DNA from 4 places in the Mycoplana sp. ABR4_002 genome. Region 4 is predicted to be linked to each of the others. Evidence: predicted binding sites of a transcription regulator. Region 4 holds the regulator's gene; each other region holds the start of a gene.
The links. Region 4 encodes LexA, which represses DNA repair genes until DNA is damaged. Its sites were predicted from a motif close to TGTTCNNNNTGTGTTCNG; they were not measured.

Region 1: the regulator LexA is predicted to act here: its motif matches at 3,040-3,057, upstream of ACXAGF_RS08685 (FG-GAP repeat protein).
Region 2: the regulator LexA is predicted to act here: its motif matches at 6,596-6,613, upstream of ACXAGF_RS04440 (PA0069 family radical SAM protein).
Region 3: the regulator LexA is predicted to act here: its motif matches at 5,363-5,380, upstream of ACXAGF_RS19395 (ImuA family protein).

The regions. Positions count from the first base shown of each region.
Region 1 is NZ_JBSWVO010000001.1:1,782,549-1,790,392, forward strand. It holds gene proS (proline--tRNA ligase) at 1-212, shown strand, start outside; gene ACXAGF_RS08675 (lipoprotein-releasing ABC transporter permease subunit) at 321-1,628, shown strand; gene ACXAGF_RS08680 (ABC transporter ATP-binding protein) at 1,642-2,328, shown strand; gene ACXAGF_RS08685 (FG-GAP repeat protein) at 2,392-2,970, opposite strand; gene dnaE (DNA polymerase III subunit alpha) at 3,311-6,808, shown strand; gene ACXAGF_RS08695 (pyridoxamine 5'-phosphate oxidase family protein) at 7,063-7,515, shown strand.
Region 2 is NZ_JBSWVO010000001.1:930,773-938,616, forward strand. It holds gene ACXAGF_RS04400 (potassium transporter Kup) at 1-55, shown strand, start outside; gene ACXAGF_RS04405 (cell wall hydrolase) at 272-1,447, shown strand; gene ACXAGF_RS04410 (AtpZ/AtpI family protein) at 1,720-2,094, shown strand; gene ACXAGF_RS04415 (F0F1 ATP synthase subunit A) at 2,153-2,905, shown strand; gene ACXAGF_RS04420 (F0F1 ATP synthase subunit C) at 2,971-3,198, shown strand; gene ACXAGF_RS04425 (F0F1 ATP synthase subunit B) at 3,275-3,925, shown strand; gene ACXAGF_RS04430 (F0F1 ATP synthase subunit B) at 3,938-4,423, shown strand; gene ACXAGF_RS04435 (ribonuclease HII) at 4,526-5,215, opposite strand; gene ACXAGF_RS04440 (PA0069 family radical SAM protein) at 5,379-6,536, opposite strand; gene ACXAGF_RS04445 (glycosyltransferase family protein) at 6,763-7,296, shown strand; gene moaB (molybdenum cofactor biosynthesis protein B) at 7,350-7,844, opposite strand, start outside.
Region 3 is NZ_JBSWVO010000001.1:4,075,726-4,083,569, reverse strand. It holds gene ACXAGF_RS19405 (error-prone DNA polymerase) at 1-2,950, opposite strand, end outside; gene ACXAGF_RS19400 (Y-family DNA polymerase) at 2,947-4,455, opposite strand; gene ACXAGF_RS19395 (ImuA family protein) at 4,406-5,344, opposite strand; gene ACXAGF_RS19390 (Lrp/AsnC family transcriptional regulator) at 5,572-6,039, opposite strand; gene ACXAGF_RS19385 (transketolase C-terminal domain-containing protein) at 6,160-7,844, shown strand, end outside.
Region 4 is NZ_JBSWVO010000001.1:2,026,600-2,034,443, reverse strand. It holds gene ACXAGF_RS09880 (lipid-A-disaccharide synthase) at 1-1,023, shown strand, start outside; gene gltA (citrate synthase) at 1,051-2,340, opposite strand; gene ACXAGF_RS09870 (ComEC/Rec2 family competence protein) at 2,773-5,163, shown strand; gene lexA (transcriptional repressor LexA) at 5,144-5,854, opposite strand; gene ACXAGF_RS09860 (YMGG-like glycine zipper-containing protein) at 6,055-6,315, opposite strand; gene ACXAGF_RS09855 (patatin-like phospholipase family protein) at 6,654-7,736, shown strand.

The DNA of each region.
Region 1 (7,844 bases), 240 kb from region 4:
CCGGTGTCGATGTGCTGCTCGACGACAAGGACGAACGGGCCGGCACCAAGTTCGCCACCGCTGACCTGATCGGCGCGCCGTTCCAGGTCATCGTCGGACCGCGTTCGGTTGCCGCCGGCGAGGTCGAGCTGAAGGACCGCAAGACCGGCGAGCGCGAGACGCTGACCGTCGAGGCGGCGATCGCGCGACTGACTGCAGGCGCCCGAGCCTGAAAATCGGGATCGATTTCCGGCGCGATTTCGCGCAGGGTCGATCCGGCAAATGAGTCCCTTGCGCGTCCGCCGGCCGCGCTCGGCGGCAGCGACTGATCCGGAGGCATCATGGCGGAAGCGACGGGCGAGGGCGCCCTTGTCAAGGCGGAGGCGGCGCCCGCAAGCCGCCCGTTCTCCGGGTTCGAGCGAATGGTGGCCTGGCGCTACCTGCGCTCGCGGCGCAAGGAAGCCTTCATTTCGGTGATCGCCGGGTTCTCCTTCATCGGCATCATGCTCGGCGTTGCGACGCTGATCATCGTCATGGCGGTAATGAACGGTTTTCGCACCGAGCTTATCTCGCGCATTCTCGGGATCAACGGCCACATGATCGTCCAGCCGATCGACGGACCGTTCGACAATTACGCCGACCTGGCGGAGCGGTTCTCCAAGGTCCATGGCGTGCGGCTGGCGATCCCGCTGGTCGAGGGGCAGACGCTCGCGTCCGGCAGGGGCGGGGCCGGCACGGGCGCGCTCGTGCGCGGCATCCGCGCCGACGACATGGCGAACCTGAAGACCGTTTCCAGCCATATCAAGTCCGGCAGCCTCGAGGAGTTCAATGCCGGGACCGGGCTGGCGATCGGGGCGCGCATGGCCGATCAGCTCGGCATCGCCGCCGGCGACACAATCACGCTGGTGGCGCCGGAAGGCGACGTGACGCCGCTCGGCGTCAACCCGCGCGTCAAGACCTACCCGGTCGCGGCGACCTTCGAGATCGGCATGTCGGAGTACGACGCCTCGATCATCTACATGCCGCTCGAGGAGGCGCAGCTCTACTTTAACGCCGATGGACTGGTGCAGTCGATCGAGCTGTTCGTCGACGATCCCGATGCCGTCGACGAGCTGCGCCAGCCGATTGAGCTGGCGGCGGAACGGCAGATCTACGTGACCGACTGGCGCCAGCGCAACCGCACCTTCTTTTCCGCGCTTGAGGTCGAGCGCAACGTGATGTTCATGATCCTGACGCTGATCGTGCTGGTCGCGGCGCTCAACATCATCTCCGGCCTGATCATGCTGGTGAAGGACAAGGGGAGCGACATCGCGATCCTGCGGACGATGGGGGCGACCTCGGGCGCGATCATGCGGATCTTCTTCATGACCGGGGCGGCGATCGGCACGGTCGGCACGATCGCCGGCGTCGTCCTCGGCGTCGTGGTCTGCCTGAACGTGGAGTCGATCCGGCAGTTCTTCTCCTGGCTGTCGGGTCAGACGCTGTTCGATCCGGAGCTCTACTTCCTCAGCCAGCTGCCGGCCGACATGAACGTCGGCGAGACGGTCTCGATCGTCGTGATGGCGCTGGCGTTGTCGTTCCTGGCCACGATCTTTCCTGCCTGGCGGGCGTCGAGGCTCGATCCCGTCCAGGCCCTGCGATACGAATAGGTAGAAGCGATCGATGAAAGCGCGCGTGGCATTGCAGCTATCCGGCGTGGAGCGCCATTACGGCCAGGGGGAGACGGTCCTGTCCATCCTCAAGGGGGCGGACTTCACCCTTCATGGCGGCGAGACCGTCGCCCTCGTGGCACCGTCGGGAACCGGAAAGTCGACGCTCCTGCATGTCGCCGGCCTGCTGGAAAAGCCCGATGGCGGTGACGTCATCGTCAACGGCAAGTCCTGCGCGGCGCTGGGCGACGATCAGCGCACCGCCATCCGCCGCAACGAGATCGGCTTCGTTTACCAGTTCCATCACCTGCTGCCGGAGTTCTCCGCCCTGGAGAACATCATGATGCCGCAGCTGATTGCCGGTCTCGGCAAGGCGGACGCGCAGGAGCGGGCGAAGCAGTTGCTGGACTACATGCGCATCGGCCATCGCGCCGACCACCGGCCGGCCGAGCTTTCGGGGGGAGAGCAGCAGCGCGTGGCGATCGCCCGTGCCGTCGCCAACGCCCCGCTCGTGCTTCTCGCCGACGAGCCGACCGGCAACCTCGATCCGGAGACGGCCGGCTATGTGTTCGAGGCGCTGGAAGCGCTGGTCCGCCAGTCCGGACTGGCGGCGCTGATCGCCACCCACAACCACGAGCTGGCCTCGCTGATGGACCGAAGGGTGACGATCGAGGACGGCAAGCTGCGCGATTTCGGCTAAGCGGCCCCCATCCCGTCCGTCCTGCCGCATCTTGTGTCCGATGGGCGAACGCCTGCCCCCCGGTCAGCCGGCATCAAGGCCGCAGGCTTCCCGGCCTATGGCGTCGCGCCACGCCTCGAGCGTGATCCTCGCCGCCTTGGCTGCGACGGGCTTGCCGTTCGCCGTGCCCTTGCCGGTGAGCAGGTTCAGATCGCAGTTCGTCGAATTGTCGTTGTCGAGCGTGTCATAGGACGAATAGTTGTAGCCGGCGACGAGGAACTGGCCGTCGCGATAGGCGATCGTCAGCGCCTGGTGCCAGCGATCGCGGCCGATCGAGCTGTTCTGCGACGTCAGCCTGATGGAGCCGCTGGCAAGGGCGGTAACGGCTGGCTCCTGCCCGAACATCACAAGGTTGCCCCAGACGCTGTCCGGGGCCGAGACGACCAGCTTCAGGCGGGCCTCATCCGGATCGGTGAGATAGATGTAGAGGCCGTTGTCTTCGTCGCTGTCCGCCGCAGGCCTGGCGATCACGGCCAGGTCGGCATGCCCGTCGCCGTTCCAGTCCCCGGCGGCCGCCGCGACGATCCGCTCGGCGGGAAAATCTCCAGCCCCGGCCGGCGGCGACATCAGCAGGAAGGCTAGGGACGCTGGCGCGATCTTCATGGCGACTTTCCCGGGCGTGACCGGTCATCAGGATAGAAAATCGGCGTGGGGTTGCAAGTGGGTTGACGCAGGAACAAAAATAGAACAAAATAAAAACATAATCGGAAAGGGAGCCTGAAATGACCGACTTCATCCGCGAATTTGCAGCTTTTGCCTCCATTACGATGTTCATCGCCAGTCTCTCGGTGCTTGCCCTGGGGCTTTAGCCCCGGTACCGGCCGGCAACGTTTCCCGCCCTTGCGATGCAGGCGGGGAAAGTTTGCGCAAGGCCAGGTGTCGCTCTGGACTTTCTCCGTGCGAATCCGCTTATCCTTTCTGCCGCGAGTGAAAGGTGACGGCGATGGCGGAAGCGGCAGCAGTGACGGGTCAGGGGACGGCGGGGGGGGTGCAGTTCGTGCATCTTCGTGTCCATTCGGCCTATTCGTTGCTCGAGGGTGCCCTGCCGATCAAGAAGATCCTCGGCAAGGCCGTCAGCGACGAGCAGCCGGCGATCGCCATCACCGACACCAACAACCTGTTTGCCGCGCTGGAGTTTTCGCAGAAGGCGGTGGCGGACGGAATCCAGCCGCTGATCGGGTGCCAGCTGTCGATCGACATGCAGGACGAGGCCGAGGGCGAGCGCCGCACCCCGGCGCAGGCGCTGACGAGGCTGCCCTCGCTGGTGCTGCTGGCGGCCACCGATGCCGGCTATGTGCGGCTGGTGGACCTCGTCAGCCGCGCCTATCTGGAGGGTGAGGGCGGCGGCGCCCACGCGATCCACATGCTCCGCGCCTGGCTTCAGGACGGCACCGACGGGCTGATCGCGCTGACGGGGGCGTCGACCGGGCCGGTCGATATGGCCCTCGCCGCCGGGCAGCCGGCGCTGGCCGAGGCGCGGCTGCAGGAGCTGAAGCGCCTGTTCGGCGACCGGCTCTATGTCGAGTTGCAGCGGCACGCCGGCTATGATCGCCGGCACGAGCGGCGGATGGTCGAGCTTGCCTACGCGAACGACCTGCCGCTGGTGGCGACCAACGAGCCGTTCTTTCCTGCGCCCGACGATTACGAGGCGCACGACGCGCTGATGGCCGTTGCGCACAACGCCATGGTCTCGGACGACAACCGCTTCCGGCTGTCGCCCGACCACTACCTGAAGAGCCGCGCGGCGATGGCGGCGCTGTTTGCCGACCTGCCCGAGGCGCTCGACAACACCGTCGAGATCGCGCGGCGCTGCTCGTTCGTGCTGAAGACCCGCGCGCCGATCCTGCCGCGCTTCACCGGCGCGTCCGCCGATCCGGAGGAGGCGGAGCGGGCGGAGGCGGCCGAACTGCGCCGTCAGGCGGTCGAGGGGCTTGAATCGCGCCTAGCCGCGCTCGGGCGTTCGCCGGGCTACAGCGAGCAGGACTATCGCGAACGGCTCGACTTCGAGCTCGGCGTCATCGAGCGCATGAAATTCCCGGGTTACTTCCTGATCGTTGCCGACTTCATCAAGTGGGCCAAGCAGCAGAACATTCCGGTCGGCCCGGGACGCGGCTCGGGCGCGGGCTCGCTTGTCGCCTACGCGCTGACGATCACCGACGTCGACCCGCTGCGCTTTTCGCTGCTGTTCGAGCGCTTCCTCAATCCGGAGCGCGTGTCGATGCCGGACTTCGACATCGACTTCTGCCAGGACCGGCGCGAGGAGGTGATCCGCTACGTCCAGCGCAAATACGGCCGCGAGCAAGTGGCGCAGATCATCACCTTCGGTTCGCTGCAGGCGCGCGCGGCGCTGCGCGACGTCGGCCGCGTGCTCGAGATGCCCTACGGCCAGGTCGACAAGATCTGCAAGCTGGTGCCGAACAATCCGGCCAATCCGACGCCGCTGTCCAAGGCGATCGAGGAGGAGCCGAAGCTGCAGGAGGAGGCGGAGAAGGAGCCGGTCGTCGCCCGCCTGCTCGACATCGCCCAGAAGATCGAGGGGCTCTACCGCCACGCCTCGACCCACGCCGCCGGCATCGTCATCGGCGACCGGCCGTTGTCGCAACTGGTGCCGATGTACCGCGATCCGCGCTCCGACATGCCGGTCACCCAGTTCAACATGAAGTGGGTCGAGCAGGCCGGCCTGGTGAAGTTCGACTTCCTCGGCCTGAAGACCCTGACCGTGCTGAAGACGGCGGTCGACTTCGCCCGCAAGCGCGGCATCGAGATCGACCTCGGCAGCCTGCCGCTCGACGACCGGCTGACCTACGAGATGCTGTCGCGCGGCGAGACGGTCGGCGTGTTCCAGGTGGAAAGTGCCGGCATGCGCAAGGCGCTGATCGGCATGCGCCCCGACTGCATCGAGGACATCATCGCCCTGGTGGCGCTCTACCGCCCGGGGCCGATGGAGAACATTCCGGTCTACAACGCCCGCAAGCACGGCGAGGAGGAGATCGAGTCGATCCATCCGATGATCGACCATCTCCTGAAGGAGACGCAGGGCGTCATCGTCTACCAGGAGCAGGTGATGCAGATCGCCCAGGTCCTGTCGGGCTATTCGCTCGGCGAAGCCGACCTGCTGCGCCGCGCCATGGGCAAGAAGATCAAGGAGGAGATGGACAAGCAGCGCGCCCGCTTCGTCGACGGCGCGGTGAAGAACGGCGTGTCCAAGCCGCAGTCTGACCTGATCTTCGACCTGCTCGCCAAGTTCGCCAACTACGGCTTCAACAAGTCGCACGCGGCCGCCTACGCCATCGTCTCCTACCAGACCGCCTACCTGAAGGCGCACTACCCGGTCGAGTTCCTCGCCGCCTCGATGACCTACGACATGTCCAATACGGACAAGCTGAACGACTTCCGCCAGGACGCCGCACGGCTCGGCATCAAGGTCGTCCCGCCGTCGGTCCAGACCTCCTACGCCCATTTCGAGACCGGCGAGCGCTGCATCTACTATGCGCTGGCGGCGATCAAGGGCGTCGGCGAGGCGGCCGTGCAGCACATCGTCGGGGTGCGCGGCGACCGCCCGTTCGAGAGTCTGGAAGACTTCTGCCTGCGCATCGATCCGAAGCAGGTGAACCGGCGCGTGTTCGAAAGCCTGATCTGTGCCGGCGCCTTCGATTGCTTCGGCCATGACCGGGCCGGGCTGGTCGCGGCGCTCGACCGGCTGCTCGGCTACGCCCAGCGCGCCCAGGAGAACAAGACCAGCGGCCAGAGCGACATGTTCGGCGCCGGGGCCGCCACCGGTCCGGAGACGATCACGCTGCCGACCTACGCGCCGTGGCTCGCTTCGGAAAAACTGCACCGCGAGTTCCAGGTGCTCGGCTTCTACCTCTCGGCCCATCCCCTCGACACCTACAATGCCATGCTCGCCAAGATGCGGGTGCAGAACTTCGCCGACTTCGCCGTCGCGGTGAAGCAGGGCGCGACCGCCGGCCGCCTGGCCGGCACTGTGACCTCGAAGCAGGAGCGCAAGACCCGCACCGGCAACAAGATGGGCATCGTCGCCTTCTCCGATGCCTCCGGCCAGTTCGAGGCGGTGCTGTTTTCGGAGATGCTGCACCAGTATCGTGACCTGCTCGAACCGGGAAAGTCGCTGGTGATGACGGTCCAGGCCGAGGAGCGTCCGGAAGGGATCGGCCTTCGGATCCAGACGCTGCGCTCGCTCGAGGAGGAGGCGCTGCAGCAGCAGAAGGCGCTGCGCGTCTATGTCCGCGATTCCGGCCCGCTGCGCTCGATCGCCGCCCACCTGAACGCCAGGGGCGACGGTCTCGTCTCCTTCATCGTCATCAAGGACAACGGCCAGCGCGAGATCGAGGTCGAGCTGAACGAGCGCTATCGCATCTCGCCGGAGATTGCCGCCGCCCTGCGCTCGGCGCCGGGCGTGATCGACGTCGAAGTGGTGTGACCGGCAGCCGCGGGGCGGCAGGAACCAATAGGCCGCGCCCGCCCGTCGCGCGGCATCTTTCCAACGGGCCCCCAGAGGTGCAATCTACGGATTGGCCGGCGGTCCGCCGATCCGATCGGCGGGCGGCGTGCTGCATCCGCCGCAGGGGGGCCGGCGCGCGAGAGCGGGTTAACGCGCGGCACCAGCCGTTCCGGAGGCCGACTTGAGGGCGGGCAGCGCAACGATGGCGTTCGGGCGACGGGAGGAGGCGCGCGATGATTGTCCGCGAGATGACCTACGAACAGTGCCTGCAGCTCTTTTCGGAGCAGCGCGTGGCGCGCCTCGCCTGCGCTCGGGCCGGCCAGCCTTACATCGTGCCGATCCTGTACGTCCTGTCCGAGAACCGGATCTACAGCTTCTCCATGCCCGGGCAGAAGATCGACTGGATGCGGGAAAATCCAAAGGTCTGCCTCCAGCTCGACCTGGTCGCGGGCGTCCGCAACTGGAAGAGCGCGGTTGTGTTCGGTCAATTCCATGAACTGCCCGACACTGCACGCGGCCACGCCGAGCATATGCACGCCTGGTCGCTGCTGGAGAAGCACTGCAACTGGTGGGAGCCGGGTGCCTTCAAGCCGCCCAGACACCCGTCCGAAGGCCCGGTTCCGGTGTTCTATTTCATCGCCATCCACACGGTGACCGGCCGGATGGCGATGGATGCCGACCCCTGAGAGGCGACCTGGCGGCTGGCCGGTCTTGAACCGGTACACGCCTTTGGAGGGCGCCGGCAGGCTTTTAAGCTCCTTGCGTCTGCCATTCCACCACACCCGCTGAAGATTTCCTCGATCGGACGTGAGGCGCCGAGCCACACGCGGCCGCTCCTGGCGGCAACGGCATCCGCAACGCTGTCTGAGCCAAACGTCACGCCGCGGCGCGATTTTCCAGCGGAGTGATCGACAGGCGGCCAGCCAACGCGCCGATTCCGCCCAAAAGATCATGCCGACAAGGCAGTCCCGGATCTGGCGAAAGGGGCTCTATGGTTGCATCACTGTAGGGCAAG
Region 2 (7,844 bases), 1.1 Mb from region 4:
CTTCCGCCTGCCGACCAACCGGGTCGTCGAGCTCGGCTCCCAGGTGGTCATCTAGGCGGGGGCTCCGGCCCGAAGCAGGCGCAGTGTGGCACACGTCGGCGGATGCGGACGCCGTTAACCGTCCATCAAGGTTAATTCTTCATCTTCGTTCGGAGAAACAAGCCGACAGCGCCCGCATCCCGGGCCGGCTTCAGCAACAGTGATCGCGATCGGATCCGCGTCCCGGCCCGCCGGACGTCGATGCCGCTCGGCCCTCGGAGTGTGCTTGCGTATGCGTTGCGTTCGTATCGTCAAGACGGCCCTTGCCCGCCGCGACTGGATGGCTCCCGCAACGGTGGGGCTCGCCCTCTATGCCGCCTTTCCCGCCGCGGTCGGCCACGCCGATCTGGCGACCTTCATTGCCGGTGTGAACCGCAAGGGGGCGAGCCAGCAGGTGGTGATGACCCCGTCGCCGGCAGGCTCGATCCATGCGGTCGACGTCGCCTTCGCCGATCCGATCACGACCGGGGCGCTGGCGTCCGGCGCCGGCCTCGAACTGCCCGGCGGGTCGGAAGGCTCGGTCGTCAATGCCGAGAAGGGGCAGGGGGGCGTGCCCGACGAGGACCGGGTGACCCGCGGGCAGAAGAAGCGACGCATCGTCGCGGTGACGCCGGTGACGCCGCCAAAGGCCTTTTCCGCCGGATCCGTGCTCGACCGGCAGGCGTCGCTCTTGCTGCAACACTTCGATGGCGCCGAGCGCATGCGCTTCTCGAAGCCCGAGATCAGGGGCAAGGAGATCGAGATCGCGACCGCCTTCTATCGCAAGAGGCCGATGAAGGCGGATCCCGGCGTGCCGTCGATGCTGGCGGGCCTGGTCACCAACGACCGGGCCGACGTGCTTGCGACCGCCTATGCCCCGCCTGAACCGGACTACGCCCGCGTCTCGCCGTTCGATTCGATCCTGACGAACCGGGATGCCAATGGCGGCCGGTTCGTTCCGGAGATCGCGCCGGAAGACCACGCCTGGGCCGCGACCGCGCTGCCGTCGGGCGTCTTCTCTGCCGCCGAGCAGAAGTGCCTGACTGCCGGCATCTACTTCGAAGCGCGCGGCGAATCGCTGAAGGGCCAGGCAGCCGTCGCCCAGGTCATCCTCAACCGCGTCCGCAATCCGGCCTATCCCGACACGGTCTGCGCCGTCGTCTACCAGGGCCAGAACCTTCGTACGGGCTGCCAGTTCTCCTTCACCTGCGACGGCATTCCCGACCTGGTCCTGGCGCCGTGGCACTACAAGACGGCCAAGGAGGTGGCGATGGCGGTCACCGCCGGCAAGATCTGGCAGGCGGAGGTCGGGTCGTCGACCCACTACCACGCCACCTATGTGAAGCCGAAGTGGGGCCCGACGATGAAGCGGGTGGCGAAGATCGGCAAGCATGTCTTCTACCGCACCTATGGTGGCGGCTGGATCTGACGCCGGTCGCGGACGCAGGGGCGCGGCAAGAGCGCGCGCCCCCCGGGGCGATTCCCCCACTGCAAGCGACCTGAATCGCTGTGGGTGGCATAACCAATTGTTTTTATGAAGAAAATTTCGCTGCGGTCAAAGCCTGCCCCCGCCTTGACTATGCAAGCCCCTAAAACTATGTTGCGCCCGACTTCAAACGGGTCCCAAGCTGGCTTAAACCTAGCCGTGAATATGTCCGCAATTGGGCGTGAGAGCGCCGGCGGAAACGGAAGGAAAGTGCCATGAAGGGCAGCCGCAAGGAAAGTCTGGACGAGCGGATGCAGCGCTTCAGCGCCGAGCTGGCGAAGAAGCGGGCGGACGACAGGGCGGACGACGTCGCAGAGGAGAAGGCCGCCGAAAGCCGCAAGGGCTATGCGGTGGCGATGAAGCTCTCCAGCGAGTTCGTCGCCGCGGTCATCGTCGGTGCGATCCTCGGCTACCTTGTGGACCGGTTCGCCGGTACGGCGCCGTGGGGCATGATCGTGCTCCTGCTGCTCGGCTTCGGCGCCGGCGTGCTGAACGTGATGCGGTCGGCGGGTTTGGTGGCATCGCCACACCCGGTCGACAGGATGGCCGGCAGGGATGCCGGCGACAAGAATGACGAGGACGGCGCCTGACTGCCGTCCGGACGAGAGGAATATCCGTCCTGCGGGCGGTAAACGAGAGAGATTAGCGGTGGCAAACGATCCGACCCATCAGTTCCTGGTCAACAAGATTGTTCCGATCGAGATTGGCGGAATCGACTTCTCCTTCACCAATGCGTCGTTGTTCATGGTCGCCTCGGCCGCGGTCGCCGCCGGGTTCCTCTACATGACCACCTCGCAGCGCGGCATCATTCCGAGCCGCATGCAGTCGGTCTCGGAAATGTCCTACGAGTTCATCGCCTCGATGCTGCGCGAGGGCGCCGGCAGCAGCGGCATGAAGTTCTTCCCGATGGTGTTTTCGCTGTTCATGTTCATCCTGACGGCGAACCTGCTCGGCATGATGCCGTACTTCTTCACCGTCACCAGCCAGATCATCGTCACCTTCGCGCTGGCGGTTCTCGTGATCGGCACGGTCATCCTCTACGGTTTCTACAAGCACGGCCTGGGCTTCCTGAAGCTCTTCGTGCCGCATGGCGTTCCCGGTGCGCTGCTGCCGCTCGTCGTCGCGATCGAGATCATCTCGTTCCTGTCGCGGCCGATCAGCCTCTCCGTCCGTCTCTTCGCCAACATGCTGGCGGGCCACATCACGCTCAAGGTGTTCGCAGGCTTCGTCGCCTCGCTCGGAGCCCTTGGCGCGCTGGGTGTCGGCGGCGCCGTTCTGCCCCTCATCATGACGGTCGCCCTGACCGGTCTCGAGTTCCTCGTGGCATTCCTGCAGGCCTATGTCTTTGCGGTACTGACGTGCATGTACCTCAACGACGCCATCCATCCGGGCAGCCACTGAGGAGAAAGTCGTTGGTGCGATCCGCACCAGTCAAAGCCGCAACAACCCATTCGAAGGAGTTCATCATGGAAGCGGAAGCAGCAAAGTTCATTGGCGCAGGTCTCGCGTGCTTTGGCATGGCCGGCACGGCCCTCGGCCTCGGCAACATCTTCGGCAACTACCTGTCGGGCGCCCTGCGCAACCCGTCCGCTGCTGACGGCCAGTTCGGCCGCCTCGTCTTCGGCTTCGCCGTTACCGAAGCTCTGGGCATCTTCTCGCTGCTCATCGCCCTGCTGCTGCTCTTCGCCGTCTAATCACGGCTCGAAGACCGGACCACGGCCCCTGGCGGGCCGTGGTCCGCTTACTATTTGAGTGCACCTGGAGGTGAGCATGTCTGCGACCGCGGCCAAGGCCGAGTCCATCCCATTCAAGATCGCTCAGGCCGAGACGGATACGCACGGCACCGCTCCGGCGGGTGACACGCATCAGGCGGCTCCGGCCGGCGAGATGCACACCGAAACCGGTGTGCCGCACGGCGAAGAGCATGGCAGCGGCGTCTTTCCGCCGTTCGACGCCTCGACCTTCCCCTCCCAGCTCCTGTGGCTGGCGATCACCTTCGGCCTGTTCTATCTGGTGATGTCCAAGGTCATCGTGCCGCGCATCGGTTCGATCCTCGAGACGCGCCACGACCGCATCGCCCAGGACCTCGACGAGGCCGCACGCCTCAAGACCGAGGCCGACACGGCGGTTGCGACCTATGAGAAGGAACTGGCGGAGGCCCGCGCCAAGGGCAACGTCATCGCCAACGAGGCCCGCGACGCCGCCAAGGCGAAGGCCGAGGCGGAGCGCCGCAAGATCGAGGACTCGCTGACATCCAAGATCGCGGCGGCCGAGACCCGCATTGCCGAGATCAAGCAGAAGGCGCTCGCCGATGTCGGCGCGATCGCCGAGGATACGGCATCGGCGGTTGTCGAGCACCTGATCGGCGGCAAGGCGACCAAGGCCGAGATTGCCGCCGCGGTCAAGGCGGCAGCGAAGTAAGGAAAGCGGACCATGGCATTTGACGCAACATTCTACGCCTTTGTCGGTCTCGTCCTGTTCCTGGCGCTGATCGTCTATCTCAAGGTTCCCGGTATCATGGGCAAGTCGCTCGACCAGCGGGCCGAGAAGATTACCAACGAATTGACCGAGGCCAAGCGCCTGCGCGAGGAGGCCCAGGCGCTGCTGGCCGAATACCAGCGCAAGCGCAAGGAAGCCGAGGCCGAGGCGGCGTCGATCCTGGCGGTCGCCGAGCGCGAGGCCGAGGCGCTGATGGCCGAGGCCAAGCAGAAGACGGAAGAATACGTGACCCGCCGCACGGCGTTGTCCGAGCAGAAGATCAAGCAGGCCGAGGCGGACGCGATCAACGCGGTGCGCTCGGCTGCGGTGGACCTTGCCATCAGCGCCGCCGAGCGCGTGGTGGAAGCCAAGTCCGACGCGGCCACCAGCAAGTCTCTGTTCGACCAGGCTCTGTCGGAAGTGAAGGCCCGCCTGAACTGAGGGCCGTCATCCGTCGGAAGAAGAGTTGAAGGCCGGAGCGATCCGGCCTTTTTCATGCGCGGTTTCAGGGGCGCCGGGCATCGCCGGGCCGGGTGCCTGTGCTCAGAGGCCGTCGAAATCGGCTTCGGCCGTCTCGCCTGCCGTGTCCTGCCGGAACGGCCGGAAACTCATGCGGTGCATGGCGCAAGGGCCGATTTCGCCGATTGCGTCGCGATGGCGCTCGGTGGCGTAGCCGGCGTGGGTGGAAAAGCCGTAACCGGGGAAGCTGTGCTCGGCTCGGGCCATCATCCGGTCCCGCACCACCTTCGCGACGATCGAGGCCGCGGCGATCGACAGCACGCGGGCGTCGCCCTTGACGACGGCGCGGCCCTCGCAGGCGAGCCCGGGCGGCACGTCGAGCCCGTCGGTGAGGACCAGCCCTGGCCGTGTCGGCAGGGCGCAGACGGCGCGGCGCATTGCGTCCAGGCTCGCCTTGCGGATGTCGGTGCGGTCGATGCGGCGGGCGCTGCTGGAGGCGACGGAGACCATGGCCGTTTCGATGATCTGGGCGAACAAGGTCTCCCGCCTTGCGGCGGTCAGCTGCTTCGAATCGTGCAGGCCGTCCGGAATCCGGTCCGGGTCCAGGATCACGGCCGCCGCGACGACGGGACCGGCCAGCGGGCCGCGCCCGGCCTCGTCCGCGCCGGCGACCGGCCATTGTCCGGCCTTGCGGGCGGCGAGTTCCATCAGGAAATCCGGCCCGGCCGGGAGGTCGAAGAGAAGGGGGGAATCGGTGGTCGCGCGGCGTGGCATGCGGCGACCGTCGCACGACCGACCGATTCCCTGCAAGTCCCCCGGCGAGGCGGCACCGGGGGAAAACGACATTGCGAGGGGGACGGGCAATGTCGAATGGGCGGGCCGGTGTTTCCCGGCCACATGTCAGTTTCCGTCTCCGGCCCAGGCGTTGCGCCTGCGCCTAAAGCAGCGACAGCTGCACGCCGCTGCCGGACGGCGGGACGAACAGGTCGGTCGAGAGGCTGCGCCGCGTGCGGTTCAGCTTCAGCCGTTTTGCCGCCAGTTCGAAGCGCCGGGCGATCTGCCAGGCATAGGGGCCGGCGCCCTTCATCCGCTTGCCGAACTCGGCGTCATAGTCCTTGCCGCCGCGCATCGAGCGGACCAGCGACATCACATGGCGGTAGCGGTCCGGATATTCGCGCAGCAGCCAGTCACGAAACAGTGGGCTGACCTCGAGCGGCAGGCGCAGCAGCACGTAGCTCGCCTCCTGCGCGCCGGCGGCCTTGCCGGAATCGAGGATCCGTTCGATCTCGTGATCGTTGAGCCCGGGAATGACAGGTGCGGCCATGACGCTGACCGGGACGCCCGCCTCCGACAGCGTGCGCATGGCCTCGAGCCGGCGTGCCGGCGTCGCCGCCCGCGGCTCCATCGCCCGGGCCAGCTTGCGGTCGAGCGTCGTCACCGACAGGCCGACCCAGGCGAGCCCGCGCGCCGCCATGCGCGACAGGATGTCGACGTCGCGCGTGATCAGTGCCGACTTGGTGACGATCGAGACCGGATGGCTTGCCGCCTCGAGCACCTCGAGGATCTGGCGCATGATGCCCCATTCCCTCTCGATCGGCTGGTAGGGATCGGTGTTCGTGCCGATGGCGATCGGGCGCGGGCGGTATCCCGGCTTGGACAGTTCTCGCTCGAGCAGCCTCGGCGCATCCGGCTTGGCGAAGAGCTTCGACTCGAAGTCCAGTCCGGCGGACAGCCCCATGAAGGCGTGCGAGGGACGGGCGAAGCAATAGATGCAGCCGTGCTCGCAGCCGCGGTAGGGGTTGATCGAGCGGTCGAACGGGATGTCGGGCGAGTCGTTGCGGGTAATGACGCTGCGCGGCCTTTCCACCTGCACCTCGGTCTTGAACGGCGCAAGCTCCTCCAGCGACTGCCACCCGTCGTCGAAGCTCTCGCGCGCCTGCGGCTCGAAACGGCCGGAGAAGTTCAATCCGGCCCCGCGTCCGCGGCGACGGTCCACCTCGATGCGCAGGCCCGTTTGCGCCATCAGGGCATCGGCCATGTCGGCCGTGTTGGCGGGCGCGAGTGCACCCTGCCTGAGACTGGACAGTTCGGTCATCGGGGTTCTCCGGCGAGGGAATCTCGTCCCTCCAATGACTTTATTCCTAGCAGTCGAAAGAGAACAATACAAGAACAAAATTGAAGCCATCCGCGTTTGTCCGAACCGGGGGCGGCGGGCCAGCCGATACCGAACGGGCGGGTAGGGCGGCGCGGCGCGCTGCTGCAAGCGCGGTTTTGTCAGGCGGCCAGTGGCATTGCGTGCTGCAATGCGGTATTGCTCCGTCATGCTGACGGTCATCATGGAATGCCGAAACAACGAGCCCGAACTGGCGCAGACCCTGTCCGCCCTCGTCGCTGGCGCCGTCGAGGGGCTGGTGCGGGACGTGATCGTGCTTGATCACGGCTCGGACGACGGCTCCTCGACGGTCGCCGACGCCGCCGGCTGCACGTTCCTGCCGAATTGGGACATGCCGGACGTCCTAATGTCGGCGCGTGGCGAGTGGCTGCTGCTGCTGGAACCCGGAGCGCGCCCGCTCAGCGGCTGGATCGAGGTCGTCGCCGAATATGTCGCGACGAACCGCGGCCCGGCGCGTTTCGCCGGCTCGCGCAACCATCGCCGGCCCTTGCACCAGCGGCTGCTGAAGCGGCGCGCACCGCTTGAGCATGGGCTCTTGCTCTCCAGGCAGCAGGCAAGCACGCTCGCGCGATCCGGCGTCGGGCTGGAGGAAATCGCCGCCGGCGCGGCGGCGCGGCAACTGGCGGCCGAGGTCGTGCCCGCCTGGGCGATCCGCGCCATGCGCGATGCGGTCGGGGCCTGATCGTCCCGGCGGTTGCATCGCGACCCGTGCCGGCCCGAGCGGCCGCAATCCGGTCACGTGCGCTTCAGGTGCTCGTCCAGGCGCGGCATGATCTCGACGAAGTTGCAGGGCAGGTGTCGGTAGTCGAGCTGGGCCGCAAGGATTCCGTCCCAGGCGTCGCGGCACGCGCCGGGCGACCCGGGCAGCACGAAGATGAAGGTCGCGTTGGCGACACCGCCCGTGGCGCGCGACTGGATCGTCGACGTGCCGATCTTGTCGTAGGACAGGCGGTGGAACACCTCGGAAAACCCGTCCATCCTCTTTTCGAACAGCGGCTCCAGCGCCTCCGGCGTCACGTCCCGGCCGGTAAAGCCGGTCCCGCCGGTCGTGATCACGACGTCGATCTCCGGTGCCCTGGTCCAGGCCTCGACCTGCGCGCGGATCGCGGCCTTGTCGTCCGGCACGATGGCGCGGCCGCCGAGCCGGTGTCCGGCCTTCTCCAGCCGCTCGACCAGGGTGTCGCCCGAGCGGTCGTCGGCCATGGTGCGCGTGTCCGATACCGTCAGGAC
Region 3 (7,844 bases), 2.0 Mb from region 4:
GGCGGACGAGCACGAGCCCGGCGACGGCGACGCGGCGCCCCCCGACGGCCGTCTCCAGCCCGGCATTCGGCGTGATCTGCTGCCGGTCGAAGTCGGCGCGCATGAACGAGACCGGGTGGGCCTTCAGCGACAGGGTCAGGTAGCGATAGTCGTTGATCACCTGCTCGCCGTCCGGCATCGCCGGAAGCGCCACCGCCGGCTCCGGCCGCAACTCCGCCGTCCCGTCCCGGTCGAACAGCGGCAGCGTGTCGGCGCCGCGCCGGTCGTCGAGCGCCTTGACGGCCCAGAGGGCGGCGCGCCGGTCGAGCCTCATCGAGCGGAAGGCGTCGGCATCGGCCAGCCGCTCCAGCGTGCTGCGCGACAGGCCCGAGCGCAGCCACAGATCGCGCACCGAGCGATAGCCGTCCCCCCGGCTGGCGACGAGCGCCGCCATCTCCTTCTCGGCCAGGCCCTTGACCAGGCGAAAGCCGAGCCGGACCGCCTTCTGCGCGCGGATGACGGTGCGCATGGCCCGGTGCCGCGCGGCGATCGCGCCGCGGTCGAAGGCGTCCTCGCCCTCAAGCGTGCAATCCCAGCCGGAGTGGTTGACGTCGACGGGGAGCACGCGGACGCCGTGTTCGCGCGCGTCGCGCACCAGCTGCGCGGGGGCGTAGAAGCCCATCGGCTGGGAGTTGAGGATCGCCGCACAGAAGACGTCGGGGTAATAGGCCTTGAGCCAGGAGGAGGCGTAGACGAGCAGGGCGAAGGAGGCGGCGTGACTTTCGGGAAAGCCGTATTCGCCGAACCCCTCGATCTGGCGGAAGCAGCGCTCGGCGAAGCCGCGCTCGTAGCCGTTGCCGACCATGCCCTCGACCATCTTGTCGCGAAAGCTGCCGATCGTGCCGGTGCGCTTGAAGGTCGCCATCGCCCGCCGCAGCCGGTCGGCCTCGCTCGGGGAGAAGCCGGCGGCGGTGATGGCGATCTGCATCGCCTGCTCCTGGAACAGCGGCACGCCAAGGGTGCGCTCGAGCACCTGCTCCAGCGCCCTGCTCGGATAGCGGATCGTCCGACCCGCCCTCACGGCCTCGCGCCGCTTCAGATAGGGATGGACCATGTCGCCCTGGATCGGCCCGGGACGGACGATCGCCACCTCGATCACGAGGTCGTAGAACGCGCGCGGCTGCAGGCGCGGCAGCATGCTCATCTGCGCCCGGCTTTCGATCTGGAAGACGCCGAGCGTGTCGGCGCGGCAGATCATGTCATAGACCGCCTCGGTCTGGTCCGGATAGATTGCCGCCAGCGTCTTGCGCGTGCCGTAGTGGGTTTCCAATAGCGTGAAGGCCTTGGCGATGCAGGTCAGCATGCCGAGCGCGAGCACGTCGACCTTGAGCAGCTTGAGCGTGTCGAGGTCGTCCTTGTCCCATTCCACCATGTAGCGGCCGGGCATGGCCGTCGGCATGATCGGCACGACCTCGTCGAGCCGGTCGCGGGTGATGAGAAAGCCGCCGACATGCTGCGACAGGTGGCGGGGGAAGTCCATCAGCTGGCCGGCACAGGACAACACCTTCGCCGTCGTCGGGTCGCGCAGGTCGAGCCCGGCGGCGGCGACCTGCTCCTGGCTGAACGTCGACCGCCCCCAGCCCCAGATCGAGCCGGACAGGGCGGACTGGACGTCGTCCGACAGGCCGAAGGCCTTGGCGACCTCGCGGCCGGCCGAGCGGCCGCGATAGCTGATGACGGCGGCGGCGAGCCCGGCATGCTCCTTGCCATAGGTGGCGTAGATGTAGTCGATCACCTCCTGCCGCCGCGCGTGCTCGAAATCGACGTCGATGTCGGGCGGCTCGTCGCGGTCCTCGGAGATGAAGCGGTCGAACAGGAGCGTGAACCGGTTCGGGTCAACCTCGGTGATCCCGAGGCAGTAGCAGACCGAGGAATTGGCGGCCGAGCCGCGCCCCTGGCACAGGATGCCGCGGCTGCGGGCGAAGGTGACCAGCCTGTGGACGGTCAGGAAATAGGGCTCGTACTGCTTGCGCGCGATCAGCGCCAGCTCATAGGCGAGCCGCTCCTCGACCCCGGCGGGAATGCCGTCGGGATAGCGTCGGGCGCCGCCTTCGCGCACGAGCCGGCGGAGCGTCTCGGCCGGGGTCGCGCCGGCGTCGGACTCGTCCGGGTACTGGTGGCTCAGCTCCCCCAAGTCGAAGGCGAGGCCATGGAAGAAACGCGCGGTGTTGGCGACCGCCTCGGGATGGTCGCGCAGCAGCCGTGCCATCTCGGCCGGGCCCTTCAGCTGCCGCTCGGCATTGGCCTGGCGCTGAAAGCCAAGGTCCTGGATCGGCGTCTTGCGGCGGATCGCGGTGACGACGTCGGCGAGCGGCCGCTGCGCGCTCTCGGCATAGAGCGCGTCGCTGGAGGCGATCGGCCGGACGCGGGCACGCGCGGCAAGCTGCGCCAGCACGGCCAGGTCGTGCCGGTCGAAGCCGTCGCGGCGCGGCACCATCGCCAGAAACAGCCGGTCGCCGGCATGCTCCTGCAAACATGCCAGCAGCGGGCGCAGACGTTCCGGTGCGGGCCGGCCCGGCGCCGGCATGACGATGAGCTGCAGTTCCGCCTGCCAGTGCAGCAGGTCCGCCAGGAACAGGGTGCAGGCACCCTTCTTCGCGCGCAGGTTCCCGGTGCTGAGCAGGCGGCAGAGATGGGCCCAGCCGCGGCGGTTCCTGGGATAGGCGAGGATGTCGGGGGTATCGTCGGCAAAGACGAGCCGGGCGCCAGGCCGGAACGCGCCGTAGCCGTCGAACCGCGCCTTGTTGTGGGCGCGCACTACGCCGGCGACGGTGTTGCGGTCGGCGATGCCGAGCCCGCTCAGGCCGATCCGCCGGGCCGTCGCCACCATGTCCTCGGCCGAGGCGGCCCCCTCCAGGAAGGAGAAATTGGTGCGCGCGCCGAATTCGTGGAAGGCGGGGGCGGCGCTCACGCGAACACCCCGTGGATGAACCAGCGGGGCAGTGCGGCGTCGGCGCCGTAGGCGCCCTCGCGAAAGAGCCAGTAGCGCCGGCCGGCATCATCCTCGACGCGGAAATAGTCGCGGGCCGGCTGGTCCTCGCCGTCGATCCACCATTCGCCGGCGATGCGCTCGGGCCCTTCGGTGCGGGTGATCCGGTGGAAGCTGCGCCGCCAGCGGAAGGTCTTCGGCGCGTCCTCCGGCACGCCGGCGACGGTCTCGACCGGCTCGGGCGGGGCCAGGAGCCGCAAGGGGCGGTCGGACAGGGGCGGCGGCGGTGCGTCCCGGGCGGCGGCGCGCTCGTGCGCGCGGACCGCGGCGAAGGGCGCAAGGATCGCGGCGCGCTCGGGCACATGGCTTTCGGGCAGGGCGACGGCCAGCAGGCCGTCCGGGCCGAAGCGCGCCACCAGCCGGTCGGCGAAGGCAGCGAGCGAGCCGCCTTCGCCGACATCCCCGGAAAAGTCGGCCTGCGCCGCGTCGAAGGCCTCGCTGGCGAGCACGCAGAGCCGGACGATCTCGAAGCCATAGCCGGCATCGAGATCGTCATGCAGCGCCGCGAGGCGCTCGCGAAACAGCCCGGCGATGCGCTCGGGCGCGCGCAGCGGCGTCGATGCCGCAGCGTGGATGCGCAAGACCCGGCCGTCGACCCGGAACAGCAGGAGCGCAAACAGCCGCCCGCCCTCGCCGCGCCGCTCGAGCCCGTCCTTCAGCGTGCCGGCGAGATGATCGGCGAGCGCCAGGATATCGTCCTGCGCCTGCACGGGGTCGAACAGCCGGCGCTCCGCCGACAGCATCGGCACCGGCAGGCGCGGCGACACCGGTTCGTCCTCCAGCCCGAGCGCCTGGTCGAGCCGCAGCAGCGGCAGCTTGCCGAAGCGGCGGGCGAGCGTCGCGCGCGGCAGCGGCAGGAGGTCGCCGACCGTCTTCAGCCCGACCCGGCCGAGCGGCCCGAGCACTGTCTCCGGCAGACGCAGGGCGGCGACCGGCAGGGCGGCGAGCGCCGCCGGCGCCGCCTGCGGTGCGATCACGCCGCCGTCGCCGAAATGGGCGACCGCCCAGGACAGGCCAGGCGAGGACGCAATCGCCCCGCGCGCCTCGATGCCGAGCGCAAACAGCGCCGCGAGCACGCCGTCGAGCAGCGCCTTTTCGCCGCCATGCAGGTGGGCGCAGCCGGTGATGTCGAGATAGAGCCCGTCGTCGCCGTCCAGCGCCACCAGCGGCGTATAGCGGTCGCACCAGTCGGCCAGCGCCTCGAGCAGCGCCCGGTCCGCCGCCGGGTCTGCGCGCAGAACCTCGAGCGCCGGGCAGATGGCGCGCGCCTCCGTCACCCCCTGGCCCTTGCGCAGGCCGAGGCGTTCGGCTTCCCGGTCGAGAAAGGCAAGCCGCATGGCATTGCCGCTGCGGCCGGCGAAGACGACCGGCGGATGGTCAGGACGTTCCCGTGAAAGCCACGACCGCCCCCAGCGCCGTCGCGCCACGCGGTCGGCGGGAAGATAGGGAAACCAGAGGCAGAGGATCCGCTGCGCGCCGCTCGTCTTCGACAGCGGCAGGGCGGGATTGGAGGCGGCGAAAGCGGCGGTCATCGGGGTTCCACTCCAAAAAGACGGCGAGGGGGGCGGCGGTCTTGCTCTTCTCCGGCGTGACGCGGAAGACGACAGCGCCGATGCTGCCGGCCAGCGTCGTCGCGTCCGGCAGCGGGCGCTCGAGCGCCGGGGCCGGATCGACGCGCAGGCGGTGGAGCGCGCTGCTCGCTTCTTCCGCGCCGGCCTGGCGCAGCAGCAGCAGCAGGATGCCGCTGGCACGCGCCCGCACCTGCAGCCGGCGGCTCTCGGTCAGGGCGAATCCGGCGGGGTTGCCGCGGATTTCCAGGATCACGGTGGAAAGGGCCGGCACCGTGAGCGCCGCCTCCGCCGTCCAGAGCGCATCGGCTAGGGTACGCGGCCGGGCGAGCAGGAAACGGGCCGGGTCGAGGCCGTGCTGGCGCAGCCCCGGGCCATAGGGCGTGCCGGCCTCCGCAAGCGCCATCGCCTGGCCGATCCAGAGCGTCGCCCCGCCCCCTTCGGCCTGCGCCTGCCGCAGCGCGGCGAGGGCCAGCGCAAAGCCGCTGGCGGCGCCCATGTCCCGGGTCTGCGCATTGCGGATCTCGACGAGCCCACCCGCGGGAAGCCCGCCGTCAAAGACGGCCTCAAGGCCGGTCGACCCGGCCGGGGTGGCGGCCGGGGGCGGCGGGTCCTTCGGCGGCTCTTGCGCGTCCCATTGCCAGCGGCGCTTGCTGCGGGCGAGGCTGGGGCCGTCGCCGTCCTCGATGCGGGCGATGGCCTCGCGCAGGGCAAAAAGCCGCTCACGCGCCAGGGCAGGCGTTGCCATGACGTTCGTTCCTTTATTTGTTCCTGTTATGTTCTTATGAATTCCAGAACGCCGGAAAAGAGTCAACGGCAATCTGCTCAGGTCCGGTCACAAAGACGCGCGTCCGTGCAACCCTAGCCCTGCCCGCCTGCCCGCCCCGTTTCCGCTGGCCGCTTCTGCCGGATCGAACGGTTTGCGGGGCAGGATGTCCGCTGCCATTCCCGCCGGGAAGGGCGGCCGCGCGGCGGCTAGACCGGCAGCGCCGTCGTGTATTTCACGCTCTTCAGCGCGAAATGCGAGGACGAATTCGCGACCGCCTCGTGGGTGAGGATGCCATGCATGAGCAGACGCTCGTAGTCGCGCACGTCCGCCGCCACGACCCGCAGCAGATAGTCCCATTCGCCGGACATGGAGTAGCATTCGAGCACCTCGTCGTGGCTCTCGACGAAGCGTTCGAAGTCGCGTCGGGCGACGGGGTCGTGGCTCTTCATCCGCACCTGGCAGAAGACGTTCAGCCCGCGGCCGATCGCCTCCGGCTCCACCAGCCGCACGGTCCGGCCGAGCACGCCGGCCGCCTCCAGCGCCTTGATCCTGCGCCAGCACGAGGCGCTCGAGGCGCCGACCTTCTCCGCCAGCGCCGCGTGGCTGAGATCGGCCTGACGCTGCAGCACCTGCAGGATCTGCCGGTCGACGGCGTCAAGCTCGATATCCTTCATTCGCATATCCCCGATATTTGAACCACATGTTTCAATCATAAGGCCTTAAGCCGCCATTCTGAAACGAAATCACACTGTTTCTGTATTATCATTTCGCTTGCAATGCGAGGAGGGCGGCAGATGGCACAGGCAGCGCTGAAACGATTGGTCCGCAACGCGCCGGACGAGACGGTCGACTGGAAGCGCGTCGCCTATCTGGTGCAGCTGTCGCGCGCGCTCGACGAGATGGAAGAGACGCGGCTGGTGCCGGAGAAGAAGGTGCTCTACCAGTTCTCCGCCCGCGGCCACGACATGGCGCAGGTGCTGCTCGGCTGCAGGCTGACGGACCGGCATGACGCCGCCTGCGGCTATTACCGCTCCCGCCCGCTGCTGCTGGCGCTCGGGGTCGACCCGGCCGAGGCGCTGGGCTCGGCGATGGCCCGGGCCGGCGGCTATTCGGACGGGCGCGACATCGGCGTCGTGTTCAACTTCCCCAACCGCAACGGCGCCTCGGCGCTGCCGATGTGCGGCGGCGTCGGAACGCAGTACACGCCCACGGCCGGCTGGGCGCAGGCGATCGAATACCACCGCACGGTGTTGAAGGAGCCGGCCTACGACCGCGCCATCGGCGTCGTGCTCGGCGGTGACGGCTCGGTCGCCTCCAACGGCTTCTGGTCGGCCCTGACGATCGCCACCACGCAGACCCTGCCGATGCTGTTCTACGTCGAGGACAACGGCTACGGCATCTCGGTGCCGTCGACGGCGCAGACGCCGGGCGGCAACATTGCCGCCAACCTTTCGAGCTGGGGCAATCTTGCCGTGTTCGACGGCGACGGCACCGACCCGGCCGAGGCGGCGCGGCTGACGGCGGAGGCGGTCGAGTTCGTGCGCGAGAACCGCGCGCCGGCGCTCCTGCGCCTCACCGTCCCGCGGCTGGAAGGCCACAGCTTCCAGGACACCCAGGCCTACAAGAGCGAGACCGTCGTGCGGGCCGAATGGGCGCGCGACCCGCTGCCGCGGCTGAAGGACTATCTAGTCCCGGCCGTCATGAGCGCGGCCGAATGGCAGGCCTGCGCCGCCGAGGCGGCGTCCGCCGCCGAAACCGCCCGCGCGGCCGCCGAGGCGCGGCCGGTCGCCGATCCCGGCACCGTCGCGCGCCACGTCTTCTTCGACGGCGAGATGCAGGTGATGGGCGGGCAGCACAGCCTCGGCTATGCCGCGCCGGACACGACCGACACGCCCGGCGGCGACGGCCAGCGCATCAACATGGTCACGGCGATCCGCCGCACGCTCGACCACGAACTGTCCGTCAACGAACGCGTCGTCCTGTTTGGCGAGGACATCGGCCCGAAGGGCGGCGTGCATGCGGTCACGCTCGGCCTGCAGGAGAAGTTCGGCAGCGACCGCGTGTTCGACACCTCGCTGTCGGAGGAGGGCATCGTCGGCCGCGCCGTCGGCATGGCGCTGGCCGGCCTCGTGCCGGTGCCGGAGATCCAATTCCGCAAGTATGCCGAGCCGGCCAGCGAGCAGATCAACGACTGCGGCACCATCCGCTGGCGCACCAACAACCGCTTCGCCGCCCCGATCGTGCTGCGCATGCCCGGCGGCTTCTTCAAGTGCGGCGACCCCTGGCACAGCCAGACCAACGAGGTCGCGTTCGTCCACCAGCCGGGCTGGCGCGTGGCCGTGCCGTCCAATGCCGAGGACGCGGTCGGGCTGTTGCGCACCGCGCTGCGCGGCAACGACCCGGTGATCTTCTTCGAGCACCGCGCCATGCTCGACCACCCCTGGGCGCGCCGGGCCTATCCCGGCGACGGCTTCGCCCT
Region 4 (7,844 bases):
GACTACTCCGAGCTGTCGATCATGGGCTTCTCGCAGGTGGTGGCGAAGCTGCCGACGCTCTTGCGCCGGATCCGCCAGACGGCCGCGGCGATCGTGGCGGCGAAGCCCGACCTGCTGGTGATCATCGACAGTCCCGACTTCACGCACCGCGTGGCACGGCTCGTCAGGCGACAGCTGCCCGATCTTCCGGTGGTCAACTATGTCTGCCCGAGCGTCTGGGCCTGGAAGGAAGAGCGGGCGCCGCGCATGAGGACCTATGTCGACCACGTGCTGGCCGTGTTGCCCTTCGAACCGGACGTGATGCGGCGGCTAAACGGGCCGCCGACCACCTACGTCGGCCACCGGCTGACCAGCGACGCGGATGTGGCGCGCGTCCGGGCCGTGCAGCTGGAGAAGGTTGCGCCCGCTTTGGACGCGGGCCTGCCCCGGACCTGTCTGCTGCTGCCGGGTTCGCGTGCGGGCGAGATTTCAAGGCTTCTGCCGGTGTTCGGCGACCTCGTGCGTGACCTGGCCGCCGGAGCCGTTCCGTTCACCTTCCGGCTGCCGACCGTGCCGCGGCAGGAAGCGCTGGTGCGCGAAATCATCGCCGGCTGGCCTGTGCAGCCGGAGGTGACGGTGGGCCCGGAACAGAAGTGGCAGGCGTTTCAGGCGGCGGACGTGGCGATTGCCGCCTCGGGCACCGTGCTGCTGGAGCTTGGCCTTGCGCGGATACCGGTCGTCTCCTGCTACAAGCTGGACTGGATTGCCCGGCTCTTGACGCGCAAGATCAAGACTTGGACGGCTGCCCTGCCAAATCTCGTCGCCGATTACGCGGTCATTCCGGAGTACCTCAACGAGGTCGTCCGCCCCGGCAGCCTCTCGCGCTGGGCCGTGCGGCTGTCGCACGACACGATCCAGCGGCGTGCGATGGTGGAGGGGTTCGACCTGGTCCACGCGCGCATGCAGACGGCGCGCCCGCCCGGCGATCAGGCCGCCGACGTGGTTGTCGACCTGATCAAACAGAAAAAGCCCGGTCTGGTGTGACCGGGCTTTTTTCTTGTCGGCGTCCCGTCAGCGCTTGGAAACGGGGACGTAGTCGCGCTTGGGCGCACCGATATAGAGCTGGCGCGGCCGACCGATGCGCTGCTCCGGGTCCTCGATCATCTCGTTCCACTGCGCGATCCAGCCCACGGTGCGGGCGAGCGCGAACAGCACGGTGAACATGGTGGTGGGGAAACCCAGCGCCTTCAGCGTGATGCCGGAGTAGAAGTCGATGTTCGGATAGAGCTTCTTCTCGACGAAGTACTCGTCGGTCAGGGCGATCCGCTCCAGTTCCATCGCCACCTCGAGCATCGGGTCATCCTTGATGCCGAGCTCGCCCAGAACCTCGTGCGTCGTCTTCTGCATGATGCGGGCGCGCGGGTCGTAGTTCTTGTAGACACGGTGGCCGAAGCCCATCAGGCGGAACGGGTCGTTCTTGTCCTTGGCACGGGCGACGAACTCCGAAATCCGGTCCGGCGTGCCGATCTCGGCCAGCATGTTGAGCGCGGCTTCGTTGGCGCCGCCATGGGCCGGGCCCCAGAGGCAGGCGATGCCGGCGGCGATGCAGGCGAAGGGATTGGCGCCCGAGGAACCGGCCAGGCGAACCGTCGAGGTCGAGGCGTTCTGCTCGTGGTCGGCATGGAGGATGAAGATGCGGTCCATCGCCCGGGACAGGACCGGGTTGACGACATATTCTTCGCACGGCACGGCAAAGCACATGCGCAGGAAGTTGGAGGCGTAGTCGAGGTCGTTCTTCGGGTAAACGAAGGGCTGGCCGATGTGGTACTTGTAGGCCATCGCCGCGATCGTCGGCATCTTCGCGATCATGCGCAGCGACGCAACCATGCGCTGATGCGGATCGGTGATGTCGGTGGAGTCGTGATAGAAGGCCGAGAGCGCGCCGACGCAGCCGCACATTACAGCCATCGGATGCGCGTCGCGGCGGAAGCCGGTGAAGAAACGGCTCATCTGCTCGTGCACCATCGTGTGGTGCGTGACGCGATAGTCGAAGTCGTCCTTCTGGGCCTTCGTCGGCAGTTCGCCGTAGAGCAGGAGGTAGCACACTTCGAGGAAGTCGCCATGTTCAGCGAGCTGCTCGATCGGGTAGCCGCGGTGCAGCAGGACGCCTTCGTCGCCGTCGATATAGGTGATCTTCGACTCGCACGAGGCCGTTGAGGTGAAGCCGGGGTCGTAGGTGAACGTATTGGTTTGCTTGTAGAGCGTGCCGATGTCGACCACGGACGGACCGATTGTCCCGGATCGCAATGGCAATTCCACCTTGTTGTCACCGACCGTGACTTCCGCGCTCTTGCCCGTCATGAGGACCTCCATTCGCTGTAGGGTGGCACAGCTGTGCCAATATTGGGGCGTCCGCCTTGCTAGCCCATCCGCGACGCCCTGCCAACCTAGACCAAAGGTACGTTTGTGCGCTGCAAAACCAGACATTCCGGCATTGCAATATCTACTGTTCCTCGCCAGTTGCAAGCAACCTATGCGCGAGGATCCAGAATTGTGGAGGTGGCATCCTTTCTCAGAGCGGACGAATCCTGATCCCGGATATCCGATTGCAAATCTAAATCACAAGTTGCAGTATGGTGCTGTCGCGTGGATACGGTCGGTCCCATGGGGGAGGGGAGCAGCACCAAAGTCGAAAGGGCAGCCGCCATGGCGGCGCGGCTGCGTGTGGAGGCTGGTCCGGCCGGCCTGCTCACCAGGATCCTGTTGCCTGCGAAGCGAGTGGTTAGCCGCGGGATGGCCTCCTTCCGTCCGGCGACCCTCGCCGCCGTCTGGGAGATCGAGCGCGACCACGGCTTCGCCTTCCTGCTCGTTCCTGTCTTCATCGGAGCGGGCGCCTGGTGCTGGTATGTCGTGCCGCACGATCCGCCGCCCTGGCCGCTGCATTCGATGCTCGCCGCAACCGGGGCGGTGGCGCTTTGCCAGCGCCATCGCTCCGGGTTCGGCTCATTTGCGGCGCGCTGCATGTTCTTTCTGCTGCTGGGCATGGCACTGGCGGCATTCGAGAGCTGGCGGCTGTCGACTGTCCTGCTGGATCAGGCCGTGACGACGACGATCGACGGGCGCGTCCTCGCGCGCGAGGCCGACGACCGGGGGCGGATGCGCTACCGGGTCGCCGTGCGGTCAACGCGCGAGCCGGTGCTGCGCCGGCCACCCGAGGTCGTCAACGTGATCGCGCGCAGCCCGCACGACCCGATTCCGATCGGCGGAGGAATCGCCGGACGCGTGCGCATCGGCCCACCATCCGGGCCGGCGCTCCCCGGCCTCAACGACTTCGCCTTCGACGCCTACATGGCCGGCACCGGGGCCGTCGGCTTCTTTTACGGGAAGCCTGAAACGACGCCGCTGGACCGGCCGACCGGCCGGTCGTACTTGAGGCAGGCGCATGGCCTGGTCGCCACCTGGAGAGCTGCCATCACGCAGCACATCCGGGACAGCATCCCGGGCGATGCGGGCGCGATCGCTGCCGCGCTGGTGACAGCCGAGCAAAGGGGGATCAGTCCCGCCACCATCGAAGCGCTACGGCAGGCGGGGCTGGCGCATGTGCTGGCGATTTCCGGGCTGAACATGGTGCTGGCCGCCGGCACCTTCCTGGTCGGTGCCCGGCTGGCCCTCGCCGCCGTCCCCGGCCTGGCGGAATGCTTTCCCGTCAAGAAGGTTGCCGCCGTGGGCGGACTGGTCATGGTCAGCCTCTATATCCTGGTCTCCGGCGGCGCGGTGTCGGCCGTGCGCGCCTGGCTGATGATCGTGGTCATGCTGGTGGCCGTCATGCTCGACCGGACCGCGATCAGCCTGCGCAACCTCGCACTCTCGGCCGTCCTCATCCTGACGGTGACGCCGTCCGCGGTCACCGGGCCGGGCTTTCAGATGTCGTATGCGGCGACCCTCGGGCTGGTCGCCGGCTATGCGGCCTGGCGCGATCGCCGGCCCCTCGGCGACAGCTCGCGACCGGCCCGCCGCTGGGGCCCGTCGGCGATCGCGACGTGGTTCCTCGGCGGCGTGATGCTGTCTTCGTTGATCGGTAGCGCGGCGACCCTGATCTACTCCGTCGGGCACTTCCACCGGATCCCGGCCTACGGGCTGGCTGGCAACCTGCTCGCCATGCCGGTCATTTCCGTGGTGATCATGCCGATGGCGGTCGTGGCCATGCTGCTGATGCCTCTCCGCCTCGACGCCGTGCCGCTGGCGATCATGGGTTGGGGAATCGACCGCGTCATCGGTCTGGCTGGCTGGGTTGCCGGTTGGGGTGGCGAACTGCTTACCGGACGGCTTCCACCGCTGGCTTTCGCGCTGGTCGCCGCCGGCGGCGGTTTGATCTGCCTGTTCCGGTCGCGGCTGGCTTTGCTGGCGGTCGCACCGCTGGCGATCGGCGCCGGGGTCGCGCTTTGCGGACGCCCGGAACCGGCGGCTCAACTGCTCGTTTCGGAGGACGGGAGGCTCGTCGCGCTCGTGTGGGCGGGTGAGGTGGCCACAAACCGCCCGCGGCCGCCGGTGTTCATCTACGACCAGTGGCGACGCGCGCTTCGCCTCGGCGACCACCGCCCGCCGGCCTTGCAGAAGGCGGGGGAGCGAACGGTCTCCGGTGCGCAACGCTCCGGCGACGGGCGCAGCGACAACGACAGTCCGCGCGAAACGGGTGGACGCCCGGACCGGATAGGGGACGCCATTGCCCCTGGCCGGCAAGTGATGACCGGCGGGGGCGCGGCAACAGCGGCGAACGCGGACCTGCGCGCGGCGCTTGCCGTTGCGACCAGAGAGCGGCGATTCGTTTGCCGTCGGGGGGAATGGTGCGCCGGCGTTGCGCAGGCGGGCTGGCGCGTCATTGCCCTCGAGGATCCGGTCCATCTCGGCAGCGCCTGTGACGCCGCCGACTTCGTCGTGGCCCCCCAGCACCTGCGCACCGGCGCCTGCCGGTCGGGGGCCCTGCTGATCACGGCTCGCAGCCTGCGCCGGACCGGTGCGCTTGAAATCGCACCGGTGACCGATCCGTCAGGCGTGATCGGCTACAATGTTCGCACCGCGGTGACGACTCTCGGGCGTCCCTGGAGCCGCCACCGGCTGTATGACTGGCGGTCGAATACGTTCGAAACGCCCGCGGCAGCGCCGATCACTGATACCGGCGGATGAGTCCGACCAGCTTGCCCTGGATCTTGACCCGGTCGGGTCCGAAGATGCGCGTCTCATAGGCCGGGTTGGCAGCCTCGAGCGCGATCGAGGCGCCCTTGCGGCGGTAACGCTTCAACGTTGCCTCCTCGTCGTCGACGAGGGCGACGACGATCTCGCCGGGATTGGCCGCGCTGACGTTGCGGATGATGACGGTATCACCGTCGAGGATGCCGGCCTCGATCATCGAATCACCGCGAACCTCGAGAGCGTAGTGTTCTCCGGCGCCGAGCATCTCCATCGGCACGGCGATATCGTGGGTGTTGTTCTGGATCGCCGAAATCGGCACGCCGGCCGCGATGCGACCCATCACAGGCACCGACACGGAGCTTTCCACGCCGGCAGCGGCCGTTGTGGCCGGGGCAGGGGCCGGCTTGCCGAGGCTGCCCTCGATGACCGAGGGCGAAAACCCGCGACGCCCTGCAGGGCTTGGCGAATAGGCCTCGGGCAGCTTGATCACCTCGAGCGCTCGGGCGCGATTGGGGAGCCGGCGGATGAAGCCCCGCTCCTCCAGTGCCGTGATCAGCCGATGGATACCGGATTTCGAGGCGAGATCGAGGGCGTCCTTCATCTCGTCGAAGGACGGCGGGATCCCGGTCTCCTTCATCCGCTCGTGGATGAAAAGAAGCAGTTCCTGTTGCTTGCGGGTCAGCATTGGCTTTTCACCCAGAATCGAAACAAATCCAGAACGGACACTATCTGTTCCCAATGTGTTCCGCAAGTGGATAAAATTTCGTGAACACGGCGTGAAGTTATTGCCGCAGCGCGGTTTTCTTTGCGCAGGCCGGCCCGGCGAAGGCGCCGCAGGTCGGCGCCTTGACCGGGCCGATTGCCCGCTTGGAGGAGGCCGGATGCCTACCGCGGGCAGGCGGCGACGTAGCGCCGGCCATAACGGTCGCGGTAGTAGCATTGGCCAGGCTGGCCGGCCACATTTCCGATCACCGCCCCGGATACACCGCCGATCGCCGCGCCGATCGCCGCTCCGCGAACGTCGTTGGTGATCGCGCCGCCGACGATTGCGCCGGTCGCGGCACCAATGCCTGCACCCTTTTCGGTCGGGGTGCAGCCCGCCGCGGCAATCCCGAGCAGAACGAGCAAAATGGAAATCCTGATCATGCGCTTTCCTTCCTCTCTCGTTGGCAGTTAATCACGCCGGCCCGACGCGGCCCGAGCTTGGTAACGTGGTCGCGGTCCCGCTCGACCACAGCCAGCGCCACGCTCTTGCGGCGTGGCTGTGCGCGGACCCTTTGAAGATATAGGGCGGAGAAGGGGAGGACCTAGGGCGGGTGGGCGCAAATTGTCGTTGTCTGGCTGCAGCTTGGCCGGCGTGCCATTTGCCGGCGCGCATCGTCCCATGGCCGGGTAGGGCCAGGGGTAGTCCTTGATCGGATGCGTCGGCGCGACTATGGGCGTATTATCGGACGCGGCGTCGCGCCGACGAGTGGAAGAATTTCATGGACGAACGTGCCAAGCTGGACCTGACGGACGAGGGCCAGACCGGATCCTCCTCGGTCGGATCGCGGTTGCCACGGACCGTGAATCTGGCGCTCCAGGGCGGGGGCGCGCACGGGGCGTTTACCTGGGGCGTGCTCGATCGATTGCTGGATGAGCGCGACCTGTCCTACGAGGGCATCGTTGCGACCAGTGCCGGCGCCATGAACGCGGTCGTGCTGGCCTACGGGCTGGCGGACGGCGGTCGGCCCGGAGCGCAACAGGCGCTCGAGGCCTTCTGGCGCCGGATCAGCCAAGCGGCCGCCTTCAGTCCGTTGCAGCCGAGCCTGCTCGACCGGATGACGGGGTCGAAGACGCTCGACCATTCGCCCGCCTTCGTCCTGTTCGACATGGTGACGCGGCTGCTGTCGCCCTACCAGTTCAACCCGCTGAACTACAATCCGCTGCGCTCCGTGCTGGAGGAGTCGATCGACCTCGATGCGATCCGCAGGTCGCGCTGCTCGATCAAGCTGAACGTTTGCGCGACCAACGTGCGCTCCGGCAAGGTCAAGGTATTCTCGAACGACGAGATCTCGATCGACGCCGTTTTGGCCTCGGCCTGCCTGCCATTTCTGTTCCAGGCGGTCGAAATCGACGGCGAAGCCTACTGGGACGGCGGCTACATGGGCAATCCCGCCATCTACCCGCTGATCTACGGCTGCGAGACGCCGGATGTGCTGGTGGTGCACATCAATCCGCTCGAGCGGTCGGAGCTGCCGCGCAGTGCGACAGAGATCCTGAACAGAATCAACGAGATCAGCTTCAACTCCTCGCTGATGCGGGAGATGCGGGCGATCGCCTTCGTCACCGACCTGATCGAGTCGGAGGCCGGCAAGGCGCTTGGCCTGAAACGCATCTTCGTCCACAGCATCTCCGACGACGAAACGATGCGGGGTCTCAGCGCCTCGAGCAAGCTCAACGCCGACTGGAGCGCGCTGCTGGACCTGCGCGACCGCGGCCGGCAGTGCGCGGACGACTGGCTGGCGGGCAACTACGACGCGATCGGCAAGCGTTCGACAGTCGATATCCGCGCCCGCTACCTGTAGGGCGCCAGGTTCATGCATCATGCGATGCTCCGCCGGAGGAAGGGCTTCGGGCGGCGACGTTGGCAATTTCGTAACCGTCGGCAACCATAGTCGGCGCCATATTCAGAA